Linked DNA regions of Ruegeria pomeroyi DSS-3. The protein of the gene in region 2 interacts with the protein of the main gene of each other region in a pairwise test. Links are inferred from orthologs where the notes say so. Each region holds a gene or a part of one and is shown on either strand. Other genes may lie near its edges. The genes, in order: SPO_RS00050 and groL.

Region 1 (8,528 bases), 940 kb from region 2 along the record:
GCTGAACCCGCCCCTGAGCGAGACCTATATCCACCGCCAGACCACAGCCAATCAGGTGCGCTTTACTACGGTCGAACTGAGCGAGTTGGAAACCCGTATCCTGAACGCCGGTAATCACGCGCTCGAGATCGAAAAGCGGCTCTATTCAAGCCTTTCCGGGGCAGTTCTGGAGCAGGCCGCCCGCCTTAATATCGCCGCACGCGGCCTGGCCGAACTGGATCTGGCCACCGCGCTGGCCGATCTGGCGCGCGCCGAAAACTGGTGCAGGCCCAGCGTCGATCCCTCGCGCGCCTTTGCCATCGAAGGCGGCCGCCACCCGGTGGTGGAACACGCGCTGCGCCGTCAGGGGGGGGATCCTTTTGTGGCCAATGACTGCGATCTCAGCGCCGACAAGGGCGCCGCGATCCGCCTGCTGACCGGCCCCAACATGGCTGGTAAATCGACCTATCTGCGGCAGAACGCGCTGATCACCCTGCTGGCCCAGATCGGCAGTTACGTGCCCGCCGACAGCGCCCATATCGGGGTGGTCAGCCAGTTGTTCAGCCGCGTCGGCGCCTCGGACGATCTGGCGCGCGGCCGCTCGACCTTCATGGTCGAGATGGTGGAAACCGCCGCCATCCTGAACCAGGCCGACGACCATGCGCTGGTCATCCTGGACGAGATCGGGCGCGGCACCGCCACCTATGACGGGCTTTCCATCGCCTGGGCCACGCTGGAACATCTTCACGCGACCAATCGCTGCCGCGCTCTGTTCGCCACCCATTACCATGAATTGACCGCGCTCGCCGCGACCCTCGACGGGGTCGAGAACCTGACCGTCGCGGTCAAAGAGTGGGAGGGCGAGGTGATATTCCTGCACGAGGTGCGCAAAGGCGCCGCCGACCGCTCTTATGGTGTGCAGGTCGCCCAGCTTGCGGGCCTGCCGCCTTCGGTTGTCGCGCGTGCCCGGGTGGTTCTGGACCAGCTGGAGAAATCCGAACGCGAGGGCGGCAAGCAAAAGGCGCTGATCGACGATCTGCCGCTGTTCTCGGCCGCGCCGCCACTGCCACCACCCGCGCCCAAAACCTCACCCGCCGATGCGATGCTCAAGGAGATCCACCCCGACGAGCTGACCCCCCGCCAGGCGCTGGAGATGCTTTATAAACTGAAAGAGGCGGCCCGCTGACCGCCCCTTCATTTTGCTGAAAATACTCCTGCCGGAGGCTTGGCGCAGCCAAATCAGCCCGCGGGCATCGACGATACGCCGACCTGCGCCGGGCGCAGCAGACGGTCGTGCAGCATGAAGCCTTCGGCCGAAACCTGGATGATATCGCCCGCCTTGGTGCCGGGCACCGGCGCCTCGAACATCGCTTCGTGCATCTGCGGGTCGAACCGGTCGCCCACCTGCGGCGACAGCACCTGGATGCCATGCTTGCCGAACACATCCAGCAGCGCCCGCATCGTCAGTTCGATGCCCTCGATCAGCGCCCCCGATACCGCGCGCTGTTCGTCGGTCACGGTTTCCAGCGCGCGTTTCATGTTGTCATAGACCGGCAGCATGTCGCGGGCCAGTTTCGAACCGCCATATTGCTCGGCCTCGCGCCGGGCGCGTTCGCCCCGCTTGCGCACGTTCTCGGCATCTGCCAGCGCGCGCATGAATTTGTCCTTGAACGCATCCCGCTCGGCCCGCAGCGTATCCAGCTCTGCCGCCTCGTCGCTGATCTCGGCCATCTCCTCGGCCAGTTCCTCGGCCTCGGCGGTTGCGATATCGTCCAGAAACTCTTCGTTGTTCGGCTTTGCCATCTTTCTACCTCTAACTCCGGTCGGAAATCAGACGCCCGACCAGCTGTGCCGTGTAATCCACGATCGGAACGATGCGACCATAGTTCAGGCGCGTCGGGCCGATCACCCCCACCGCACCGATAACCTTTCGATCCGCGTTCATATATGGAGACACCACCAAAGAGGAACCCGAAAGTGAGAAAAGTTTGTTCTCGGAGCCGATAAAAATGCGCACACCTTCGCCGTCTTCGGTCAGTTGCAGAAACTCGGCGATGTCGCGCTTGCGCTCAAGATCGTCGAACAGCACCCGGATCCGCTCCAGCTCTTGTTCCTGGCCGGTTCCCTCCAGCAGATTCGCCCGCCCGCGCACGATCAGCCGGGCGGCCTCTTCGCCCTCGCGGTCCCAGACCGCCAGACCGCTTTCGACCATCTGACGGGCCAGCTGGTCGATTTCCTGCTGGCGGGCGCCGATCTCGGTCTGCATCAGGCGGCGCACCTCGCTGAGGGTCTTGCCCTCGATCAGCGCGTTCAGGAAATTGGCCGCCTCGCGCATCGAACTGGGGGTCTGCCCCGGGGGCGGCGCAAACAGGCGGTTTTCCACATGGCCATCCGAAAAGACCAGCACCACCAACGCCCGATCCTGCGCCAGCGAGACAAACTCGATATGGCGGATTTCGGCCTCGTGCTTGGGCGTCAGCACCAACGAGGCCCCCTGTGTCACCCGGCTGAGCGTGGCGCTGATCCGGTCCAGCGTCCCGCCCACGTCGCCCGCGTTTGTGCCCAGTGTCGCGTCCAGCTTGGCCCGATCATCCAGGCTCAGATCCGCCACCTCGAGCAGCCCGTCGACAAACATCCTCAGCCCCATCTGCGTCGGGATACGCCCGGCGCTGATATGGGGGCTGTCGAGCAGGCCCAGGAACTCCAGATCCTGCATTACGTTGCGCACGGTTGCGGCGCTGACCTTCTCGCTGAGTGTACGCGTCAGGGTGCGGCTGCCGACCGGTTCGCCGCTGTCCAGATAGGATTCAACGATCAGGCGAAACACCTCGCGCGAGCGGTCGTTCAAATCGTCCAGTATTTTGCGCGCATCGCTCATCGAAACCCCTGGGTACCCCCTGGCTGAGTGGCCATTAAATCCCCTGCCCCGAAAAGGTCAATCGGGCTTGCATCCACGCCCTTGCGGGCGGTATCCCCACCGCAACAGACAAAGGATGACCCATGCGACCCTCTGGACGAGATCTAAGCGAAATGCGCCCGGTTTCAATCGAAACCGGTTTCACCAAACATGCCGAAGGCTCGTGCCTGATCAAGATGGGCGACACGCATGTCCTGTGCACCGCCACCATCGAGGACCGCGTGCCCCCCTTTATCAAGGGCTCGGGCCTGGGCTGGGTCACCGCCGAATACGGCATGCTGCCGCGTGCCACCAACACCCGCATGCGGCGCGAGGCCGCCAGCGGCAAGCAAGGCGGCCGTACCGTTGAAATCCAGCGCCTGATCGGCCGCGCCCTGCGCGCCGGCGTTGACCGGGTGGCCCTGGGAGAACGCCAGATCACCGTCGACTGTGATGTGATCCAGGCCGATGGCGGCACCCGCTGCGCCTCGATCACCGGTGGTTGGGTGGCCCTGCGTCTGGCGGTGAACAAGCTGATGAAGGCTGGCGACGTGATTTCCGATCCGCTGGTCGATCCGGTCGCCGCCGTGTCCTGCGGCATCTATGCCGGGCAACCGGTGCTGGACCTAGATTACCCCGAGGACAGCGAGGCAGGCGTTGACGGCAATTTCATCATGACCGGTTCGGGCAAGCTGATCGAGGTGCAGATGAGCGCCGAGGGCTCTGTCTTCAACCGCGCGCAGCTGGATCAGCTGCTAGGCCTCGCCGAAAAGGGCGTAGGCGAACTGGTTGCCGCGCAAATGGCCGCCACCGCATGACACGGGCGTTCGACGGCGACACACTGCTGATCGCGACCCACAACAAGGGCAAGCTGGAAGAGATGGCACATCTCCTCCAGCCCTTTGGGGTCAAGGTTGTTGGCGCCGCCGAAATGAACCTGCCCGAACCGGAAGAGACCGAAGACACCTTTGTCGGCAATGCCCGGATCAAGGCGCACGCCGCGGCCCGGGCCACCGGCCTGCCCGCCCTGTCCGATGACAGCGGCATCACCATCGACGCGCTGGATGGCGCGCCGGGCGTCTATACCGCCGACTGGGCCGAGACCGGCAATGGGCGCGATTTCCTGATGGCGATGACCCGCGCCCATGACGCGCTGGAAGCCAAAAGCGCCCCGCATCCCCGGCTGGCGCAATTCCGCTGCACGCTGGTTCTGGCCTGGCCCGATGGCCATGACGAGGTGTTCGAAGGCGTCGCCCCCGGCCATCTGGTCTGGCCCATTCGTGGCGCCGCAGGCTTCGGTTATGATCCGATGTTCGTGCCCGAAGGGTATGACGTGACCTTTGCGGAAATGGATCGCTGGGAAAAGAACAAGATCAGCCACCGCGCACGGGCGGTGGAGAAATTCGTGAAGGGCTGTTTTGGCGGATGACTGGCAGCATGGGGGCTTTGGCCTCTACGTGCATTGGCCCTTTTGCCAGGCCAAGTGTCCCTATTGCGACTTCAACAGCCATGTTGCCCGTGAAATCGACCAGAAAGCCTGGGTTAGAGCCTATGTTTCCGAACTTGAACGCTGTGCCGCTGAGCTGCCGGGCCGGGTTCTGAACACCATCTTTTTTGGCGGCGGTACCCCGTCGCTGATGATGCCGGAAACGGTCGCGGCAGTGATCGAAACCGTCCGCCGTCTCTGGCCCACCTCCAACGACATGGAAATCACGCTCGAGGCCAATCCCGGCTCGGTTGAGGCCGGGCGCTTTGCCGCCTATCGCGATGGCGGGGTCAACCGGATCTCGATGGGGGTGCAGGCGCTGAACGACCGGGACCTGCACCGGCTGGGCCGCATCCACAGCGTGGCCGAGGCGCGGGCAGCTTTCGACATTGCGCGGCGCTGTTTTGAGCGGGTCAGTTTCGACCTGATCTATGCCCGGCAGGACCAGACACCCGAAGCGTGGCGTGCCGAGTTGAACGAGGCGCTGGCCATGGCGGTCGATCACCTGTCGCTCTACCAGTTGACGATCGAGGACGGCACCGCCTTTGGCGACCGCTATGCCCGCGGCAAGCTGCGCGGCCTACCCGCCGATGACGACGCCGCCGACATGTACCTGATCACGCAAGAGGTCTGCGCCACGCATGGCCTGCCCGCCTACGAGGTCTCGAACCACGCCCGCCCCGGTTCGGAATCGCGCCACAACCTGATCTATTGGCGCTATGGCGATTATGTCGGCATCGGCCCCGGCGCACATGGTCGCATCACCGTGGATGGCCAGCGTTTCGCCACCGAAAGCCCGCTGAACCCTGGCGCCTGGCTGGGCGCAGTGGCAAAGGGAAGTGGTGAGTTGAGCCGAGTAGCCCTCTCGCTACAAGATCAAGCCGACGAATACCTGATGATGGGGCTTCGTATTGCCGAAGGACTAGATATCCACCGATACGAGGCGCTTTCGCCGCAGCCCCTAAACCGGAACCGCCTTGCCCATTTGACCGAACTGGGCATGATCGAGATCGAAGGTACGCGGCTGAAGGCCACCGCCCAGGGGCGTGCGGTGCTGAACGCGGTCATTCTGGACCTGATGTCGGAGTAGAGGATGCAGTTTATCTGGGCAGCTCTTGGACTGGTCTGCGTTGCCCTCGCCCTGATTGGCGTTGCGCTGCCGCTGCTGCCGACCGTACCGTTCCTGCTGCTCGCCGCCTTTTTCTTTGCCCGGTCATCAGAGCGCCTGCACACATGGCTGGTGACCCATCGCCTGTTTGGCCCGATGATTCTGGATTGGCAGCAATCGGGTGCCATTCGGCCCGGCGCAAAAAAGGCGGCAACCTTGTCGATTGCCGCCGTGTTTGGCCTGTCACTCGTTTTCGCAGTCCCCTCGCACGTCCTGCTGATTCAGGCCGTGGTGCTAAGCGGGGTTCTGATCTTTATCTGGACCCGCCCTAACGGCTGAGTTTTGCACAAAGATCATCAAGCTGATCGAGGTTCTCATAGGTCAGCACCACCTGCCCGGTTTCCGTTCCCGGCTTGTGATTGATCGCTACCTTCATCGCCAGAATGGCCGACAGATCCTTTTCCAGCGCCCGGGTATCGGCGTCTTTGTCCGCAGTGATGGATTTCGGACGCGCCGTCGCGGTCGGCTTGTCCCCTTCGGCCTGCTTCTTGACCAGCGCTTCGGTCGCGCGCACCGACAGCCCGTCCCGCACGACGATCTTGGCCAGTTCTGACGGGTTGTCGCTGGTGATGAGGGCGCGCGCATGGCCCGCGGACAATTTCCCCTCGACAACAAGTGTCTGAACGTCGTCAGGCAACGACAGAAGTCGCAGCAAGTTTGCGATATGGCTTCGGCTTTTGCCCAGAGCTTCGGCCAGCTTTTCCTGGGTGTGGCCAAACTTGTCCATCAGCTGGCGATAGCCCGCCGCCTCTTCCACCGCGTTCAGATCAGCGCGCTGAATGTTCTCGATGATCGCGATTTCCAGGACTTCGGTATCGTCGAGCTCGCGGACCAAAACAGGCACCTGATGCAGTTGCGCCAGCTGCGCCGCGCGCCAGCGACGTTCTCCCGCAACGATCTCGTACATATCGCCATCAACGGGACGCACGATCAAGGGCTGCAGAACCCCCTTTTCCTTGATCGAAGCGGCAAGCTCTTGCAACGCGTCCTCGGTAAAGGTGCGGCGAGGCTGGTTGGGGTTGGCACGCAGTTTCTCGATCGGAACGGTGCGGTCCGGACGACGCGCTGCCTCGCTAGCGGCGGCCTCGGCCGGCTGCGTCACATCGGCCATCAACGCGGACAATCCGCGTCCCAATCCCCGGGGCTTGTTCGAAACCATGTGTCGCTCCTCTCTACCGCGGTCAGGCGGCGATCTTGTTATGTTTCTTCATCAGTTCCGCGGCCAGGTCACGATAGGCCATCGCACCCAGAGAGTTCGGATCGTAGTTGAGCACCGGCATGGCAAAAGACGGTGCCTCGCTGACCCGCACATTGCGGGGGATCTTGGTTTCGAATACCAGATCACCCAGATTGTCGCGCGCGTCCTTCTCGACCTGCTGCGACAGGTTGTTGCGTCGGTCATACATGGTCAATACAATCCCCTCGATCCGCAGATTGGGGTTTGCTGCCTGTCGCACCTCGCGGATGGTCAGCATCAGCTGGGACAGGCCTTCGAGCGCAAAGAACTCGCTTTGCAACGGCACAAGAACTGAATGCGCGGCAACCATGGCGTTGACCGTCAACAGGTTCAGCGAGGGCGGGCAGTCGATCAGGATATAGTCCCAAGAATAGGCATCCATCGCCGTCTGCCGCAGGGCGTCATGCAGCAGGAAACTGCGCTTTTCATTCGAAATCAGCTCGATATCCGCCGAACTCAGATCGACCGTGGCCGGCACGATCGACAGGCCGTCGATGCTGGTTTTCTGGATCACCGAATTCAACGGCGCGTCATCAACCAACAGTTCATAGGTCGTCAATTCTCGTTCATCCACACCCAACCCGGTCGAGGCATTCCCTTGCGGGTCAAGATCCACAACCAGCACACGCTGGCCGGATTCCACCAATGCTGCGGCGAGGTTGATGGCAGTTGTGGTCTTTCCCACGCCGCCCTTCTGGTTGGCGACCGCAATGATCCGGGGTCCGGCAGGACGGGAAAGATCAGACACGCGTGACTCCTGTTATCTTCAAAAGAACGGCCTGGGGCTCGGTTAAACTAGTAACCGCGTCGTAGGAGAAATTCCATTGCTTCGCGGCGTCTTGCAGCTCTTTTTTCCATGCGGCCCCCTTGGGGAACAGCGCGGTTCCGCCGATCTTGAGGTGCCGTTCAGCAAAGCCCAGCAAACCGGTCAGATCGGTCAAGGCCCGAGCGGAAAGGATGTCCGCGTCCAGCGGATCAAGATGCTCGATACGCTCGGATATCACCTGACATGCGATGCCGCATTCGCGCGCAGCGCTACGCAGGAACGCCGATTTTCGCTGATCGCTTTCAACGCAGATAAACTGGGTTTCGGGTTTCTCTTCGGCAGCCAGAATAGCGCAGATCAAACCTGGAAACCCGCCACCACTGCCGAGATCGACCCAAAGATCACCTTTCGGGGCGTTGCGAAACACCTGAATGGAATCGATTATGTGACGAGTCCACAGATCTTCCAGGCTACGCTTGGATACCAGGTTGATCCGGGGATTCCACTTGTGCACCAAATCAGCAAAGATTTTCAGCCGCTCGAATGTTTCACGTGAAACATTGAGCGTGTTCGCATCGGGAACCATCATGCGCTTCGTGCTCGGTCGCCACGGCGAAGGCGGGCCAGGATGAGCGCAAGCGCCGCTGGCGTCATCCCCTCAACACGCCCGGCCTGCGCGATATTTTCCGGTCGCGCGGATGTGAGTTTTTGCTTCAACTCATTTGACAACCCATCGAGGGCAGAAAAGTTGAAGTCGATCGGAATGACCAGCGCCTCATCCCGTTTCATCGCCTCAACATCCCGTTCCTGCCGCGCGATGTAATTGGCATAAAGCGCATCACGCTCTACCTGCGCGCGGGTTTCGGCGTCGGTGTCTGCAAGTTCCGGGATTAGTGGCACAAGGTCGTCAAACCTGACGTCCGGAAAGGCGAGGACAGCGAAGCCGTTTCTCCGATTGCCGTCCTGACTGATGGTGATACCAGCTGTGGCAATCTC
Region 2 (16,000 bases):
GGCGGCTGGGCCGAGGGCATGAACCGCCGCAGCGCCGGTTGCAGCGCCGCAATCTCGCGGCACCAGCCGACCGCGCTGACGCCCGACAACTTGGGCAACAGCGCCAGACCCGCGGCCGAGGGGTATTGGCCGCGAATGGCCTCGGTCCCTGCCTTGGTCGCTCCATTGATCTTGCCCGTGGGAGAGACCCCTGAAATGCCCAATGTCGCCAGCTGGTTCTGGACGCAGGCGATCTGGTCCTTCTCCCACTGCTCGGCCGCCTGTGGAAAGCCCGGCAGCAGAGAAACCGCCAGAACCGCCAAAATCCTCATTCCCTTGTGCATCAAGCCCCCTTGCAACAGATTGGATTCAACCAAAAGTTTAGTCGGGGATTGACAGGCAGGCCAAGAACAAATCGACGCGCACCAGCGTCAGAGCTCGTCCAGGATCATCCGGGCTGCCCGTGCCTCATGCGCGGCATAGGGGGCAAGCTGTTGCTTGAGCGCGCGCAGGGCGGGCAGCCGGGCGGCGTAATCCTCGGCGCTCATCTCGGCGACCGCGCGTCGGATGTCCTCTTCGCGCGTGCACAGGATCATCGCGGTGGTGTCCACGAAATCGGCGATGTTGGGACAGCCCCAATAGATCGGCACCGTTTCGCAGAACACCGCGTCCAGCAGTTTCTCCGAGAAATAGTTCCGCTCCTGCACATTCTCTATCACCACCGAATAGCGATAGGGCGCCAGCCCGTCGGCCTTGCTGTCAAAGGGCTGATAGCCCCGCCCCAGCACCGCCACGTCCTGATCGCTGGCGCGCACCCAATCCACCACCGCATGGCGCAGCTTGTGGCCCGTGCTGTCCCGCTTGGCCGAGGCGATGAGCGAACATTGCGCCACCTTCTCGGGTGTCAGGCTTTGCCACTCGGGCACCCAGGTCGACCCAAAGAGCAACAGCCGCGCATTGGGCAACCGGTCCACCGCCGCCTGATTGAAGGTCAGGACCCGGTGAAACCGCCGCCAGGTGACGCGCAAAAGCGCATAGTGCTTGGCATGGATCACCGCCGGTTCGGCCATGATCAGCGAGATACGAGCGCGGGTGCCCCGGCTCAGCTGGAAATGGGTTCCGGTGCGGGGATAGACCAGCAGGTGATCCCCCGCCCCCAGATCACCCAGGGTCTTGCCCACCAGCCGCTCGGGGCATCCCAGCGGCCAGTTCACCTGGTCAAGCGGCAGGCCGGACAGCGCCGGACCCAGCTTCATGCCATAGGGCAGGACAGCGATGGCGGGATCGGACATGCGCGTTTATCCCGGCAGCCGGACCTGGCCGCGCATCACGATGGTGCCCTGCCCGGCGACCTTGATCCCGGTCATCGCATCGGGCGGCCCCAGGCGGGTGACGCGCGCCTGACCGGGGCGGCCCATGCCGTGCCCCTGCTCGGCGATGAACGTGTCTTTTGCCATCAGCCCGTGATGCCACAGATAGGCGGCCATGGCGCCCGTTGCCGATCCGGTGAACGGATCCTCGGGCGGGCTGGGCGGCGCCAGCAGCAGCCGGGCAAAGGTATCGCCCGCCTCGGTCGCGCCCTCGAGCGTGACCAGAAACGGTTCCAGCATATCCGACCCGTCATAGCCAAGCCCCGCCGCCATCGCGGTCAGGGCGGCAACATCCAGCCGCGCGGCCTGAAGCGCGGCGCGGTCACGCAGCACCGTGATGCAAAAGGGCAGCCCGGTCGACACCATCTGCGGCGGCGACACGATGGCCTCGGTCGGCAGGCCGATGACCCGGGCCACCTGCTCGGCAGGCACCAGCGCGCCGAATTGCGGCGCCACCTGGGTCATCTCGATCTCGTCCCCAAAGATGCGGATCGGCACCAGTCCGGCGCCGGTTTCCAGCACCAGATCGGTCTTGTCGATGAAGCCGCGCGCGCTGAGCGCGGCGACGGTTGCGATGGTGGGATGCCCGGCAAAGGGGATCTCGCGACTGGCGAGGAAATAGCGCACCTTCAGATCGGCCACATCCGAGGGGCCGGTAAAGGTGCATTCGACCAGCGAGGTTTCCCGAACATAGGCCATGCAGGTCTCGGCTGGCAGACCCGCGCCACCATGCACCACGGCACAGCCATTGCCGCCAAAGGGGCGGTCGGTGAACGCATCCACCCAGTCAAAGTCGTACCAGTTCATCCGCGACCCTTTCGCCATCTGCCCGCAGAACCGCATGTTTCGGCGGTTCCGCCGCAAATGTCACGCGGGAAATCCGGCCCCGTTGCGGGCGCGGATCAATGCACCGCGACGGGCGACAGATCGTTCTGGCGCGCCAGAACGAAGGCCATCCGCCTGTCGGCCACCAGCGCCAGCTGCTCGCCAGCGGCGTTATGCACCGCATAAAGGTGATCACGCCCGCCCGCCTGTTGGCGGACCTCGTCGGGCAGATCGGCAACATCGACCGTCTTGACATAGACGATCCGGTCGCCGTCATCCTTGAAATCGAACGGAGTATGCATCGCTTACCCTTTCCTGATGTTGATCGTCTGAACCACCGATTGCGGCACCGCGCGGCTGAGATCGACATGCAACAGACCGTTTTCCATCACGGCCTCGCCCACCTCGACCCCTTCGGCCAGCACGAACATGCGCTGGAACTGGCGCGCGGCGATGCCCCGGTGCAGGAACACCCGCCCCTCGCTGTCGTCGCTCTGACGGCCACGGATCACCAGCTGACGATCCTCGACCGTGATCGACAGATCCGCCTCGGCGAAACCGGCCACCGCCAGGGTGATCCGATACGAGGTCTCGGAGGTCTGCTCGATATTATAGGGAGGATAGCCCTCGTTCCCGGATTTGGCCGAACGCTCCAGCAGCCGTTCCAGCTGCTCGAAGCCCAGCATATGCGGGTAAGAGCCCAGAGTAAGTTTCGACACGTTTCTCTCGTCCTTATGGTCAAAGCGACGTTCACGCGCGGCCCCGAAACCGGCAACCGCTTGATAGAGAATATGGGAAGAAATCGGACACACCACAAGGTCTGGTCGAAATCAGCGTAAAAGCGTATTCTTTGCAGCACCTTGGAAACAGACCTGCGAGTCGCCCGAATGAACGCACCCAGCGATATGTCGATGAAAACTGATGAGGTTCTGCGGGTCGAGCTGGAAGTGTTCCGGCGCCAGCACCGTGACCTGGACGAGGCCATCGCCGCGCTGGAGGAAAAGGGCACCGCCGATCAGCTGACGGTGAAGCGTCTGAAGAAGCAGAAGCTGCGCCTCAAGGATATCATCGCGATGCTCGAGGACCGTCTGACTCCCGATATCATCGCCTGATCCGGCCTGTCCCGGCACGCCGCCATACCGCATTGCCAGTTGGCCGGTTTTGGCTATAGTGCGCGCTCTTTCCACAGAGGGCGGGGCACATGGCCGGGGTCAAGGTAGGGATCATCATGGGCAGCCAGTCGGACTGGCCGACCATGAAGGGTGCAGCGGAAATTCTGGATGAGCTGGGCGTGGCTTACGAGGCGCGGATCGTCTCGGCGCATCGCACCCCGGACCGGCTGTGGGACTATGGCCGCGCCGCCGTGGGGCGCGGCTTGCAGGTGATCATCGCCGGGGCCGGCGGGGCCGCGCATCTGCCGGGCATGATGGCGTCCAAGACGCGGGTGCCGGTCATTGGCGTGCCGGTGCAGACCCGGGCGCTGTCGGGGGTCGATTCGCTTTACTCCATCGTGCAGATGCCCAAGGGCTATCCGGTTGCGACCATGGCGATCGGCGCGGCGGGTGCCGCCAATGCGGGGCTGATGGCGGCCGGCATCCTCGCCCTGCAGGACGCAGGCCTGGCCGAACGGCTGGACGCCTGGCGCGCGGCGCTTTCTGCCTCGATCCCCGAGGAGCCGGTCGATGAGTGAGGCTCTGAAACCGGGCGCCCGGATCGGTATTCTGGGTGGCGGCCAGTTGGGCCGGATGCTCTCGGTTGCCGCCGCGCGGCTGGGCTTTGTCACCCATATCTATGAACCGGGCGCCAACCCGCCCGCCGGTCAGGTGGCCGACCGGGTCACCACCGCAGGCTATGACGACGCCGAAGCGCTGGCACAGTTCGCCGCCTCGGTCGACGTGATCACCTATGAGTTTGAGAATATCCCGACCGAGGCGCTGGACATCCTTGAGGCGCACCGCCCCATCCGCCCCGAGCGCGAGGCGCTGCGGGTGAGCCAGGACCGGCTGACCGAGAAAAGCTTTCTGCGCGATCTGGGCCTGATGACGGCGCCCTTTGCCGATGTGACCGATCTGGAGAGCCTCGAGGCCGCGATTGCTGAGATCGGCACGCCCGCGATCCTCAAGACCCGGCGCTTTGGCTATGACGGCAAGGGACAGGCGCGGCTGAAAGCGCCCGGGGATGCCGCGGCGGCGCTGGCCGACATGGCCGGCGCGCCCGCGATCCTGGAAGGGTTCGTTCAGTTCAGCCACGAGGTCTCGGTCATCGCCGCGCGCGGGCTCGACGGGCAGGTCGCCTGTTTCGATCCCGGCGAGAACGTGCATCGCGACGGTATCCTGCACACCACCACCGTGCCCGCGCGGCTGAGCGCGGCGCAGCGCACCGACGCGGTGCTGCTGGCGGCGCGGATCCTGAACGCGCTCGACTATGTGGGTGTGATGGGGGTCGAGCTGTTCGTGACCCCTGCCGGGCTGATCGTGAACGAGATCGCGCCCCGGGTGCATAACTCGGGACACTGGACCCAGAACGGCTGCGCCGTGGACCAGTTCGAACAGCATATCCGCGCGGTGGCGGGATGGCCGCTGGGCGACGGGCAGCGGCATACCGATGTGGTGATGGAGAACCTGATCGGCGCCGACATGGACCGGATACCCGAGCTGGCGCGCGAGCGTGATCTGGCACTGCATCTCTATGGCAAGGCCGAGGCCAAGCCCGGCCGCAAGATGGGCCATGTCAACCGGATGAAGCGGAACGGTTGAGGCAGGCGGCGAAATCCGGCACGGATTTCGCGCGCCCCGCCGACGGCCCGTTGGGCCTGAGGCGGGGCGCAGCCCCTATCGCGCTGCGCGCGATGCCTCCGGCGGGAGTATTTTGGGGCAAAGTGAAAGGGCTCAGGCCAGAAAGCGTGTCGCCACATCGCCCGACATATAACTGACCCGGCCAGCCGCAAACGTCGCGGCGACCCGGTGGCTCTGTGCATCGAGGATCACCAGATCGGCGCGCTTGCCGGGCGCAAGCTCTCCCCGGTCGTCCAGCCCAAGAACCCGCGCCGGACCGCTGCTGACAAGCGCCCAGGCGGCGGCGAGGTCGAGAAGACCCGTACGCACCAGCATCAGCGCCGCCCGGCGGGGGCTGGGATAGTGGTAGTCCGAGGCAAGCGCGTCACACAGGCCCATGGTGATCAGGTCGAGCGCGCTGACATTGCCCTTGTGCGACCCACCGCGCACCACGTTGGGCGAGCCGAGAATGACATGGCCGCCGCTGGCCCGCGTCGCCTCGGCCGCTTCGAGCGTTTCGGGGAATTCAGATATCGTCAGCCCGCGCCCCTGCCCGGTGGCGCAATCTTCGGCGCTGTGGTCGTCATGACTGCCCATGCGCACTCCGCGCCGGTGAAGTTCGGCACAGAGCTTGTCCAGTGCCGCTGGCACCTGCGGGCCATTGGCATGCAGTGCCTGCAACAGCGCCAGATGTGCTTCGGGGCTGCGGCCAGCCTTCAGCGCCTGCCCCGCCAGCCGGGGCGGTTTGCGCCCCTCGGCCAGCCGGTCATGGGGCAGGTGGTCGTTGAACACGACATAGGGGACCTGCCATTCGGCCAACCTGTCAGGCAGGGCTGCGTAATCTTCGAGCAGATGGGTTTCAAAGCGCAGCTGCGGGATGAGGTCGGTGACCAGACTGCCCTGCACCTGCCGGATCGCCTGGAACACGCCGGCGGCGAAATCGGGGCCGCGCAGCCCGCCCTCCCAACTCCAGAACTGGGCGAGGACGGCGGTGGTGATGCCATTTGCGGCCAGTTCCGCCTCGGCGGCAACCACGCCTTCGCCCATCTCCTTCATCGCGCCCCGGCGTGGGGCCATATGCCGTTCGAACCCGTCGCCATGCAGATCGACAATGCCGGGCAGCACCAGATACCCGCTCAGGTCGACCTGGCGCCCGGCGGGCGCGTCAACCACCTGCCCACCCGACAGGCACAGATCACGGCGGGCCGGGCCACCGGGCAACAGCACCTCGGCCCCGGTCAGGGTCAGCTCAACGCCGTTCATCTCTCTCTCCCCCCCGGGCCTTCCCAGCATTCGCTGCGCAGGCAGACGCGGTCGATCGTCTCGAACACCGCATCGAGCCATGACAGATCGGCATCGAAATGACCGGTCTCGATGAAATGCAGGGTCTGCGCGATGACGCGCGGGTTGTTCATCATGAAGGTATGGGTGACCGGCAGCACCATATGGTCAGCCATGCCCGCCACCCGGGTCGAGGCGACCGAGACCTTGCCATCGTCCGGGCCGGGGATGATCGACGAGAAGATCGGGTTCAGCGACTGATCGCCCGCGATCACGCCCACCGGGTAATCCACCGGCGGCAGGCCGCGCGGCACGCTGTCGGGACCGGTGCCCAGCGCCAGCCCGGCCGGGCCGTTCAGGCGGCCGAACACCTCCCAGGCGCCCAGCTCGTCAACCAGTTCGCTGCCCTGATTGGGCGGGCCCAGCAGCACCACCCGGCCCAGCTTTGCGGGCCGGTTGCTGAGCAGCCAGTAGCGGATCAGGATCCCCCCCATGGAATGGGCGACCAGATGCACCGTCTCGTCGCCGCAGGCGGCGACCGCGGGCGGCAGGGTCTCGCGCGCCAGGTCCGGGATCGACATGTCGGTCGAGGGATAGCCCGGGCGCACCACCCGCAGCCCGCGCGCCTCGAACACCTGGTCCATCACCGACAGCGACGCTTCGGTCCGGGCCAGCCCATGCAGCAGCACGACGCAATCGGCCCAGAGAGTGCCGGGCAGCAGGCAGAGAAGGAGGATCGGCAGACAACGCATGCGCGCGGCATACTGCGATTTGCGGCGCAGCGAAAGGTTCAAGCGTCAGGCGCGCGCCGGATCGACAGCGCGATCCCACCCAGCAGCACCGCACCGCCAAGAAGCAGGCGCAGCGGGGCCGTCTCACCCAGCAGCAACACGCCCCCCAGGACCGCGATAACCGGCGCGCTGAGCTGTACCGTCGCCGCCCGGACCGGTCCCAAGGCGGGCACCAACCGGTACCACAGTGCGTAGCCCAGCCCCGAGGTGACCGCCCCCGACACCGTTGCCAGCAGCAGGCCCGCGCCCGACATCGCGGGCACTCCCGTGACCGGCAGGATCGCAGCGGCGGTCAACGGTAGCGCCAGCGCGAAATTGGCCCCCGTCGCGGCCAGCGCATCCGCCTCGCGCCGCCCCGCCAGCGTATAGGCGGCCCAGCCGATCCCGGCGAGCGCCATCAACCCCGCCCCGCCCGCATCGACACGAAAGGCGCCCGCGGGCCAGAGCACCCAGACCAGCCCGCCAAAGGCGATCGCCGCACCGGCCATCTGCCGCATCGTCGGCGGTGCGCCGGTTGCGGCGCTCCAGCCGAACATGGCGATCTGCACCACACCGAACAGGATAAGCGCGCCCAGCCCGGCATCCAACGTCAGATAGGCCAGCGAGAACCCGACCATGTAGAGGGTGAGCGATCCCGCCCCCAACAGCCGGCGTCGCCGCCAGAGCGGCAGCCGCTGGCCCTGCGCCAGAACCAGCACCGTCAGCATGGCAGCACCGGCCAGCACCCGAAGAATGGCAAAGCCACCCGGATCGGCCCAACCCTGGGCGACCGCCAGCCGGTTCAGGACCGAGTTGGCGGCAAAGGCGGTCATGGTCAGGGCAGTGAGCAGAAACAGGCGCATAAACCCGGCCTACAGGATCGCGGGGCGCCGCAACAGACACTTCCGCGTCAGCGCGGCTCCAGCGCCAGCGGATAGACCAGCCGTGCCTTGGGTGCCTCACTGCCGCGCCCGGCCAGCATCAGGTGTTCGTTGGGATAGGGCGCGCGCAGCTCGGCCGCGCGGGCCTGCGAGAAGCCGCGCGGCTCGTAATAGGCGGGATCGCCCAGTACCACGATCATCAGATCGCGCTCGGCCGCCCATTTCAGGGTCAGTTGCAGCACTTTCGAACCGATGCCCCGCCCCTGCGCCCCGGGCGCCACCGCCAGCGGGGCCAAACACAGCCAGCCATCGGGCGAGCGCATCCAGGACAGCGCCGCATAACCCAGCAACTCGCCATGTTCCTGAAAGGTGACCTCGGTGGCGATATCCCGGTCGGCGCGCAATTCGCGCACCAGATCCGCCTCGGCCCCGGTATCGAAGGCCGCGCGCAGCAAGGCGTCGACCAGATCGGGAAATACGGCGGGCGGGAATGGTTTCATGCAAAGATCAACTTTCGCTAGACTAAGGGCGGTTCAATTCGCCCCGATCGGCGGGTTCGGCATACACCGCATGGCCCGCAAGGTCACGGTCACCCAATCGTTTTCTTTCCCCGTAATCGAAACCGGCGAGACTCTGCCAGCTGCGGCGGGTGGAAAAACAAAGGGGCCGCCCAAGGGCGGCCCCGGTATTCTACTGCGAAGGGTGGGTATCACATAGGCCCAAGGGCCTATGAACACGCACCTTTTACAGATGATGTTCAGGCGAAATCGCCTTTTACATCATGCCGCCCATGCCGCCCATGTCGGGCATGCCGCCGCCTGCGGGGGCGTCTTTCTGCGGCTTGTCGGCAACCATAGCTTCGGTGGTGATCAGCAGACCGGCAACCGAGGACGCATCCTCCAGAGCGGTGCGGACAACCTTGGCCGGGTCGATCACGCCGAACTTGAACATGTCGCCATATTCTTCGGTCTGCGCGTTGAAGCCGAACGAGGCATCGCCCGATTCGCGCACCTTGCCGGCAACCACGGCGCCGTCGACGCCTGCGTTCTCGGCGATCTGGCGCAGCGGCGCTTCGATGGCCTTGCGCACGATGTTGATACCGGCGGTCTGGTCGGCATTTGCGCCTTCCAGGTCGGCCAGAACCTTGCCTGCCTGAACCAGAGCGACACCGCCGCCCACAACAACACCTTCCTGCACGGCTGCGCGGGTGGCGTTCAGGGCGTCATCGACGCGGTCCTTGCGCTCTTTCACTTCGACTTCGGTCATGCCACCGACGCGGATCACGGCAACACCGCCGGCCAGCTTGGCCACGCGCTCTTGCAGCTTTTCACGGTCGTAGTCGCTGGTGGTCTCTTCGATCTGGGTGCGGATCTGGGCAACACGTGCTTCGATCTCGGCCTTCTCGCCTGCGCCATCAACGATGGTGGTCTCGTCCTTGGTGATCGAGATTTTCTTGGCGGTGCCCAGCATGTCCATGGTGACGGACTCGAGCTTCATGCCCAGGTCTTCGCTGATCACCTGACCGCCGGTCAGGATGGCGATGTCCTGCAGCATGGCCTTGCGGCGATCGCCGAAGCCCGGTGCCTTGACGGCTGCGATTTTCAGGCCGCCGCGCAGCTTGTTCACCACGAGGGTGGCCAGCGCTTCGCCTTCGACATCCTCGGCGATGATCAGCAGCGGCTTTTGCGACTGGATCACCTGCTCGAGCAGCGGAACCATCGGCTGCAGCGAGGACAGTTTCTTTTCGTGCAGCAGGATCATGCAGTCTTCGAGTTCTGCGATCATCTTGTCTGCGTTGGTGACGAAATAGGGCGACAGGTAGCCACGGTCGAACTGCATGCCCTCGACCACGTCGGTCTCGGTTTCCAGGCCCTTGTTCTCTTCGACGGTGATGACACCCTCGTTGCCGACCTTCTGCATGGCTTCGGCGATCTGGCGGCCGATTTCGGATTCGCCGTTGGCCGAGATGGTGCCGACCTGCGCCACTTCGGCGCTGTCGTTGACGGGGCGCGAGGCTGCCTTAATGGCCTCGACAACCTTGGCGGTGGCCAGGTCGATGCCGCGCTTCAGATCCATCGGGTTCATGCCGGCGGCAACCGATTTCATGCCTTCGCGCACGATGGCCTGGGCCAGCACGGTGGCGGTGGTGGTGCCGTCGCCGGCCTCGTCATTGGTGCGGCTGGCGACTTCTTTCACCATCTGCGCGCCCATGTTCTCGAACTTGTCTTCCAGTTCGATTTCCTTGGCGACCGACACACCGTCCTTGGTGATGCGGGGCGCGCCGAAGCTCTTGTCCAGAACCACGTTGCGGCCTTTGGGGCCCAGGGTCACCTTGACCGCGTCGGCCAGGATGTTGACGCCCTTGAGCATCTTGTTGCGGGCTTCGGTATTGAACTTGACGTCCTTAGCAGCCATGTTCTTTCTCCTTGAGAAATATGTTTGGAATGATGCGACCAGAGATCAGAGAAGCGCGTGGCTTACTCGATGATCCCCATGATGTCGCTTTCCTTCATCATCAGCAGTTCTTCGCCGTCGACGGTGACTTCGGTGCCCGACCACTTGCCGAACAGAACCCGGTCACCGGACTTGACTGCCATCGCGATCAGCTCGCCGCTATCCTTGCGGGCGCCTTCGCCACAGGCGACAACCACGCCTTCGCTGGGCTTTTCCTTGGCGCTATCGGGGATGATCAGGCCGCCTGCGGTTTTCTCTTCGCTTTCGGTACGGCGAACCAGCACGCGGTCATGAAGCGGTTTCAATGCCATCTTTGCAGCTCCTTGAGGCTCAAAGTTTGTTTCCCTCCCCCTGCTCTCTCACAGAGGCATTAGCACTCAGGTCTGACGAGTGCTAACGGCGCATAGCTAGGGGGTGGAAAGAGCCGAGTCAACATCGGTGATGTGAAAATCTGCACTGATCGAGCGCCGCGCGCCAAACCGGTTTACATCCCCCGCCCGCTTGCGCAGATTTGCCCGGTCAACATCAGGGGCAGGATCGATGCGGGTCGAAGCGAACGGGATTTACCTGGAAGTCGAGCAGAGCGGGCCGGCGGACGGGGTGCCGCTGATCCTGATCCGTGGCCAGGGCAGCCAGCTGGTGCATTGGCCCAAGGAGCTGGGCGCCGGTTTTGCCGCCGCCGGGTTCCGGACGATCGCCTTTGACAACCGCGACGTGGGACTGTCCCGGCGCTGCCCGGCGCCGGGCGTGCCCGACAGTGCCGACGACATTCTGGCGGCGCTGGCGGCAGGCGCGGACCTGCCCAAACCCTATGGGATCGAGGATATGGTGGATGACATCACCGGCCTGATGGATGCGCTGGGGATCGAACGCGCGCATTTCTTTGGCATCTCGATGGGGGGCGCGGTGCTGCAACAGCTTTGCATCGACCACCCCGGCCGGGTGCTGTCGGCAACCATCGTGATGACCGCCTGCCGCCCCTTTACCGAGCGCGCGGGCGAAGGGCGCGAGGCGCTGCTGGCACTGGCCGCGAATCTGCTGGTGCGCGACACAAGCCAGCCAGAGTATCTGGAGGCGCAGATCGCCGAACACGGGCTGTGGGGCAGCCCCGGCTATCCGATGCCCGAGGCCGATATCCGCGCGATGGCCGAGCGCGCCTGGGCCCGCGGTGTCGATGCGGCGGGAAAGAACCGGCAGGTGCTGGCGATCCTGCACGCGCCCGACCGGCGCCCCGGCCTGCGCCAGCTCGACCTGCCCTGTCTGGTGATCCACGGCAGGCAGGACACGCTGGTGCCACTGGAAATGGGCGAAGAGATCGCCGCCCATATCCCCGCATCCGAGTTTCACGCCATCGAGGGCATGGGCCATATCATCACCCCGAAACTGGCCCCGGTGATGGTCGATCTGGTCCGCAACTTCATCACCCGGCGCGCCTAGATCGCACTCAGGAACAGCCCGCCGGCAAGGGTCGCAACGAGCAGACCGGCGGCAAGCTCGACCATCGGCAGGGCGACGCCGGCAAAGCGCCAGGCCGAGGCCGCGCCCAGCACCCCGCCGCGCAGCCCGGCCGAGGCCAGCCCGACCCCGACGGTCACACTGGCGGTGCCCAGCGCCATGGCTAGTGTTCCGGCGATTCCGGCCAAAGCGATGCCCATCTGCCAGGTCAGGATCAGCACGAACAGCGCCCCGGTGCAGGGCCGGATCGCGATGCTCGCAATCAGCGCCAGCGCCTCGCGCAGGGTGCCGATCTGCTCGACCTCGCTCAGGCTGGGGCCGTGCTTGTGGCCGCAATGAGAACAGGTCTCGCCGTCATGATGGTGATGGTGGTGCGTGGGTTTCTGGGTGGCCAGCAGCCGCCGGGCCCCGCGCCAGACCAGCCAGCAGCCGATCAACCCGATGGCGGCATAGCTGGCGGGCGCCATGATCCGCTCGGTCACGCCGACCAGATGCTGACGCCCCAGATCCAGCACCATTACCCCGGTATAAACCAGCGCGATCGCAGTAACCGCCTGGCCCAGGCTCGCCGCCAGCCCAATCGCCGCAAGCCGCAGAACCGGCACCCGCCGACCCAGCCCATAGCCGCCGATCAGTACCTTGCCGTGGCCAGGCCCGACCGCGTGAAAGAAGCCATAGGCGAAACAGACCGACAACAGCAGCATCAGCGCCTCACCCTGCCCGCTGCGCAATCCGCGCAGCGCCTGGGCGATCCGGTTCTGAAAATCCCGTTGCTCGCCCGCCGCCCACAGCGTCAGCTGGTCGAAACCGCCGCTGAGCCAGAACCAGCCCAAGAGGGCCAGCACAAGCGCAACCGGAACGATCACGAGCCGGGACATGTGACGCGGATCTCGGTGGCAAATTCAGCGCCGATCAGGGGGATATCCATCTCCTCCAGATCGGCATCGGCGTCGATGCGCAGCAGCATCTGCTGCATTTCCGCCAACTGCCCGTCGATATCGGGCTCGAACCGCTCCAGCAGGCAATCGTCGCGGCCGCTCATCGTGACCGGGCGCGCAACCTCGTAAGCGGTGTAATAGCTCTCGTCATAAGGGCGCAGCGACAGGGGCGCGCCCGCCCCCACCCCGCCACCAGTAACCGCGCGCAGATGGGTCGACACGATCCGTCCAGCCTCGGTGGTGGCGGTGGGCTCCAGCGGGCCGGACAGCGCCAGTGGCTGATCGCCCAACCGCAGGTCGAGATCGCCGTTATAGCCGTCGATCCATTGCGCATCGAACCCCGCCAATTGCGCCTGTTCCTCGGGTGTCAGGCTGCCATCGCCATCGGGGTCCATTCCCAGTTCCTCGAGGATGACCAACGAATAGAAATCGTCATAGGCCCAGGTGACCCGCACTTGAGTCAACGCCCCATCAGGGGCAAAGATCAGCTCGAATCCGGTGTCGATGAACACATGCGGATGCGCCGTCAGCGGCGCAGGGAACAACAAAGAGAGGGCAAGGGCAATCCGACGCATGGCCAGACGATAGGGCGCGGGTGCAGGGCTGACAATCCGGGCAGGCGCGGCTGCGGCGCTATTTCGCCATCGCCACCAAAGAAAAACCCGCCGCGATCAGATCGGGCGGGTCAAGTTTGAGAGCCATCGCTCTCGGTCTCAGATTTTGAAGGACTCACTGTTCCATCTCCAGTATTGTGGTTTCCGGCAACTTGTGGGTGGCGCATGCTTGTCCATCTGTTCGATATTGGCCGGGAATTTTGACCCGCCGAAATCGTCGGAAATGTAGTGGGCATATGCCTTGGTTGCCGCGAAGATGATCAGTGTGGCGACCAGGATGATGGCAACTTCGAATACGAAACGTCGGATGGCGCGTTTCAGTTCTGGACTGAATGATCCGGCAAAGGTGTTGCGTTCCAAAGAGGACTTTACATCCGGCCCCAGCTGATCGAACAGCGGGTCGGGTTTACGAGGTACAGTTTCCTTTCCTTTCTGGCGACCTGTCACGGTTCTTCTCCTTTCGTGTCACATGGGCTTCGGTATTTCCGGCAAAGGCCGGTGCGAGGGAAGCGAAACGGGTGGGGATTGGCAGACCGGCTACGCGACAATCGTCAGATTTGGCAATCAGCCGGGCTCGGAAAGCAGAGTCCAAGGTGATTTCAAGAAAATGAAATATACCACTGATATTCCAGTTGAAGCTCCCTGGATTTCGAAGTGTTGAAAAGACGGTCATCGGTTTCTCCTTGATAACAAAGTTGCTAGATTTCACATCGTTCCGACATTTAGGAACTCCTTCACCGTAGCATGGATTTCACTGTACACAAATGAACAGCTTCCCCCCTCGGCCTGGATCGCTATCGGCCGACGGGCCCGAATCCGCCGGATGAGCAAACGATTTCCTAAATGAGCATTTCGAAAACATGTTAAATTTCACGATGTTAGCGCTAAAATAGCATAAAATCTTGCGCATCTGTCCGTCCATATGACGCTAGGTAAATTTAGTGTTGAACAGGTCCAAAATTTCTGCCAAAACACACCAATGTCAGACGAGAAGTGCTCTGGCGACACACTGCGCCATCAGAATCACTTTGCCTTCATGCGTATGAACGCAAGTCAGGCACTGGCGCAGATGGGGAGGCGACAAGATGTCGGAAGAAAAATCCAGCGGTCGGGTGACTGTTCGACTCAGTGGGAAACTGGGCGAGATGATTTCTGAAATTCAAAATGAAACACCAGCGGAAACCCCGACCGATGTCGTGCGCCGCGCCCTGATCGTCTATCACTCGCTTGCGATGGCAAAGCTGAACGGAGCGGATTTGCTGATCGTCGAGCCTGGTCCGGACGGAGAAGAGAAGCGCAGCCGCAGAATCTTTCTGTAACTCGGCGCTATTTCGCCATCGGATGCAGAACAAGCGTCTGAAGCGCCATGCCCACCGGCCCGAGCGTGTCATAGAGGATCGCCTGCGACATGCCGATACCGTTGGGCTGCCAATGCGAGACCGCCGAGGCCGCGAACCAGTCGCCCTGCGGTTCGCGGTGAATTTGCAGGGTCAGGTCGGTGTTCATGAAGCCAAACCGAACCGGAGGCTCGTTCCAGGAAATGCCGTTGCCGCAATCGGCCAGCGGGCAGATCGCCTGAATCGGCGAAGGCACCTCGCCCGCCAGAAGGTGGGGCGCCTTCATCCAGACGGTTTTCGGCCCCGGCCCCAGATCCTCGCCCTCGGGATAGGCCATCTCGATATACTGGCCAAAGGCGGGCTGGTCATGCAGCTTGCCCACCAGCAGGGCCGGGCCCGGACGGGCGCGGGCAAAATCAGGAGCGGGCACCGTTGCGGTGGGCACCTCTCCCAGCTCCTTGCGCACCAGGTGCATCGAAGTGCCGGTGAGGCACAGCGTGCCCGTCGTGTCATGCAACGCCAGCCGGGTCGTGGTCAGGGTGCGGCTGTTGCGGGCGATCTCGGTGGTGATCCGGATACCTGCCAGAGGCACCGGTTTCAGCACGTCAAGCGTCAGCCGGGTCAGCATCTTCTCCGGCCCGGCGACCGCCTCGGCCGCGCGCGCCACCAGGCCGGTGACCGGCCCGGCATGGCAGTGATCGGGCGACCACGGCCCGCGCGCCGGATCGTTGCCGACAAACAGCCCCGGTTCGGTTTCTGTGAAATAGACCGGGGCCGTCACGGAAGTCAGACCTTTTCCTGGGTGTATTTCTTCAGCTCGGTCCGGGCGATCTGGCGGCGGTGCACCGCGTCGGGACCATCGGCAAAGCGCAGGGTGCGCTGACCGGTCCAGGCGGCGGCCAGTGGCGTGTCCTGGCTGATCCCCTGACCGCCATGCATCTGCATCGCCTCGTCGATCACCTTGAGCGAGACGCGCGGCGCCACCACCTTGATCTGGCTGATCCAGGGCGCGGCGGCCCGGGCGTCGCCCTGATCCATCATCCAGGCGGCCTTGAGGCACAGCAGGCGCGCCATCTCGATCTCCATCCGGCATTCGGCGATGATGTCGTAATTGGCACCCAGATGCGCGAGTTTCTTGCCGAACGCCTCCTTGTCGAGCGCGCGCTTGCACATGCGTTCCAGCGCGATCTCGGCCTGACCGATCGAACGCATGCAATGGTGGATGCGGCCGGGTCCAAGCCGGCCTTGCGCGATCTCAAAGCCGCGCCCCTCGCCCACCAGAATGTTCTCGGCCGGAACCCGCACATTGGTGAAGCGGATAT

Evidence for each region.
Region 1: the proteins of groL (region 2) and SPO_RS00050 interact in binary tests that used the Escherichia coli proteins (3 or more experiments, as listed by UniProt). The link is inferred for Ruegeria pomeroyi DSS-3 from one-to-one orthologs.

What each region holds. Positions count from the first base shown.
Region 1 is NC_003911.12:1,459-9,986, reverse strand. What follows is about bases 1-2,699. They hold SPO_RS00050 (nucleotide exchange factor GrpE), read right to left. Parts: upstream 1,783-2,699; coding sequence 1,219-1,782; downstream 1-1,218. Other genes in these bases: hrcA (heat-inducible transcriptional repressor HrcA), read right to left, coding at 1,793-2,699; mutS (DNA mismatch repair protein MutS), read left to right, coding at 1-1,165. Also shown: more of hrcA, read right to left, coding at 2,700-2,857; rph (ribonuclease PH), read left to right, coding at 2,980-3,693; rdgB (RdgB/HAM1 family non-canonical purine NTP pyrophosphatase), read left to right, coding at 3,690-4,304; radical SAM family heme chaperone HemW, read left to right, coding at 4,294-5,451; SPO_RS00025 (YbaN family protein), read left to right, coding at 5,455-5,808; SPO_RS00020 (ParB/RepB/Spo0J family partition protein), read right to left, coding at 5,798-6,688; SPO_RS00015 (ParA family protein), read right to left, coding at 6,711-7,514; 16S rRNA (guanine(527)-N(7))-methyltransferase RsmG, read right to left, coding at 7,507-8,121; tRNA uridine-5-carboxymethylaminomethyl(34) synthesis enzyme MnmG, read right to left, coding at 8,118-8,528. UniProt on the Escherichia coli protein: Participates actively in the response to hyperosmotic and heat shock by preventing the aggregation of stress-denatured proteins, in association with DnaK and GrpE. It is the nucleotide exchange factor for DnaK and may function as a thermosensor.
Region 2 is NC_003911.12:937,569-953,568, reverse strand. The notes cover bases 7,976-10,869. They hold groL (chaperonin GroEL), read right to left. Parts: upstream 10,296-10,869; coding sequence 8,655-10,295; downstream 7,976-8,654. Other genes in these bases: groES (co-chaperone GroES), read right to left, coding at 10,358-10,645; SPO_RS04475 (GNAT family N-acetyltransferase), read right to left, coding at 7,976-8,380. Also shown: SPO_RS04530 (hypothetical protein), read right to left, coding at 1-311; SPO_RS04525 (hypothetical protein), read right to left, coding at 411-1,271; SPO_RS04520 (PhzF family phenazine biosynthesis protein), read right to left, coding at 1,278-2,156; SPO_RS04515 (DUF1150 family protein), read right to left, coding at 2,252-2,476; SPO_RS04510 (Hsp20 family protein), read right to left, coding at 2,480-2,893; SPO_RS04505 (YdcH family protein), read left to right, coding at 3,062-3,286; purE (5-(carboxyamino)imidazole ribonucleotide mutase), read left to right, coding at 3,376-3,864; SPO_RS04495 (5-(carboxyamino)imidazole ribonucleotide synthase), read left to right, coding at 3,857-4,930; SPO_RS04490 (alpha-D-ribose 1-methylphosphonate 5-triphosphate diphosphatase), read right to left, coding at 5,063-6,211; SPO_RS04485 (alpha/beta fold hydrolase), read right to left, coding at 6,208-6,981; SPO_RS04480 (DMT family transporter), read right to left, coding at 7,020-7,862; more of SPO_RS04475, read right to left, coding at 7,910-7,975; SPO_RS04460 (alpha/beta fold hydrolase), read left to right, coding at 10,875-11,771; SPO_RS04455 (nickel/cobalt transporter), read right to left, coding at 11,768-12,667; SPO_RS04450 (DUF1007 family protein), read right to left, coding at 12,652-13,302; SPO_RS04445 (hypothetical protein), read right to left, coding at 13,441-13,788; and 3 more genes.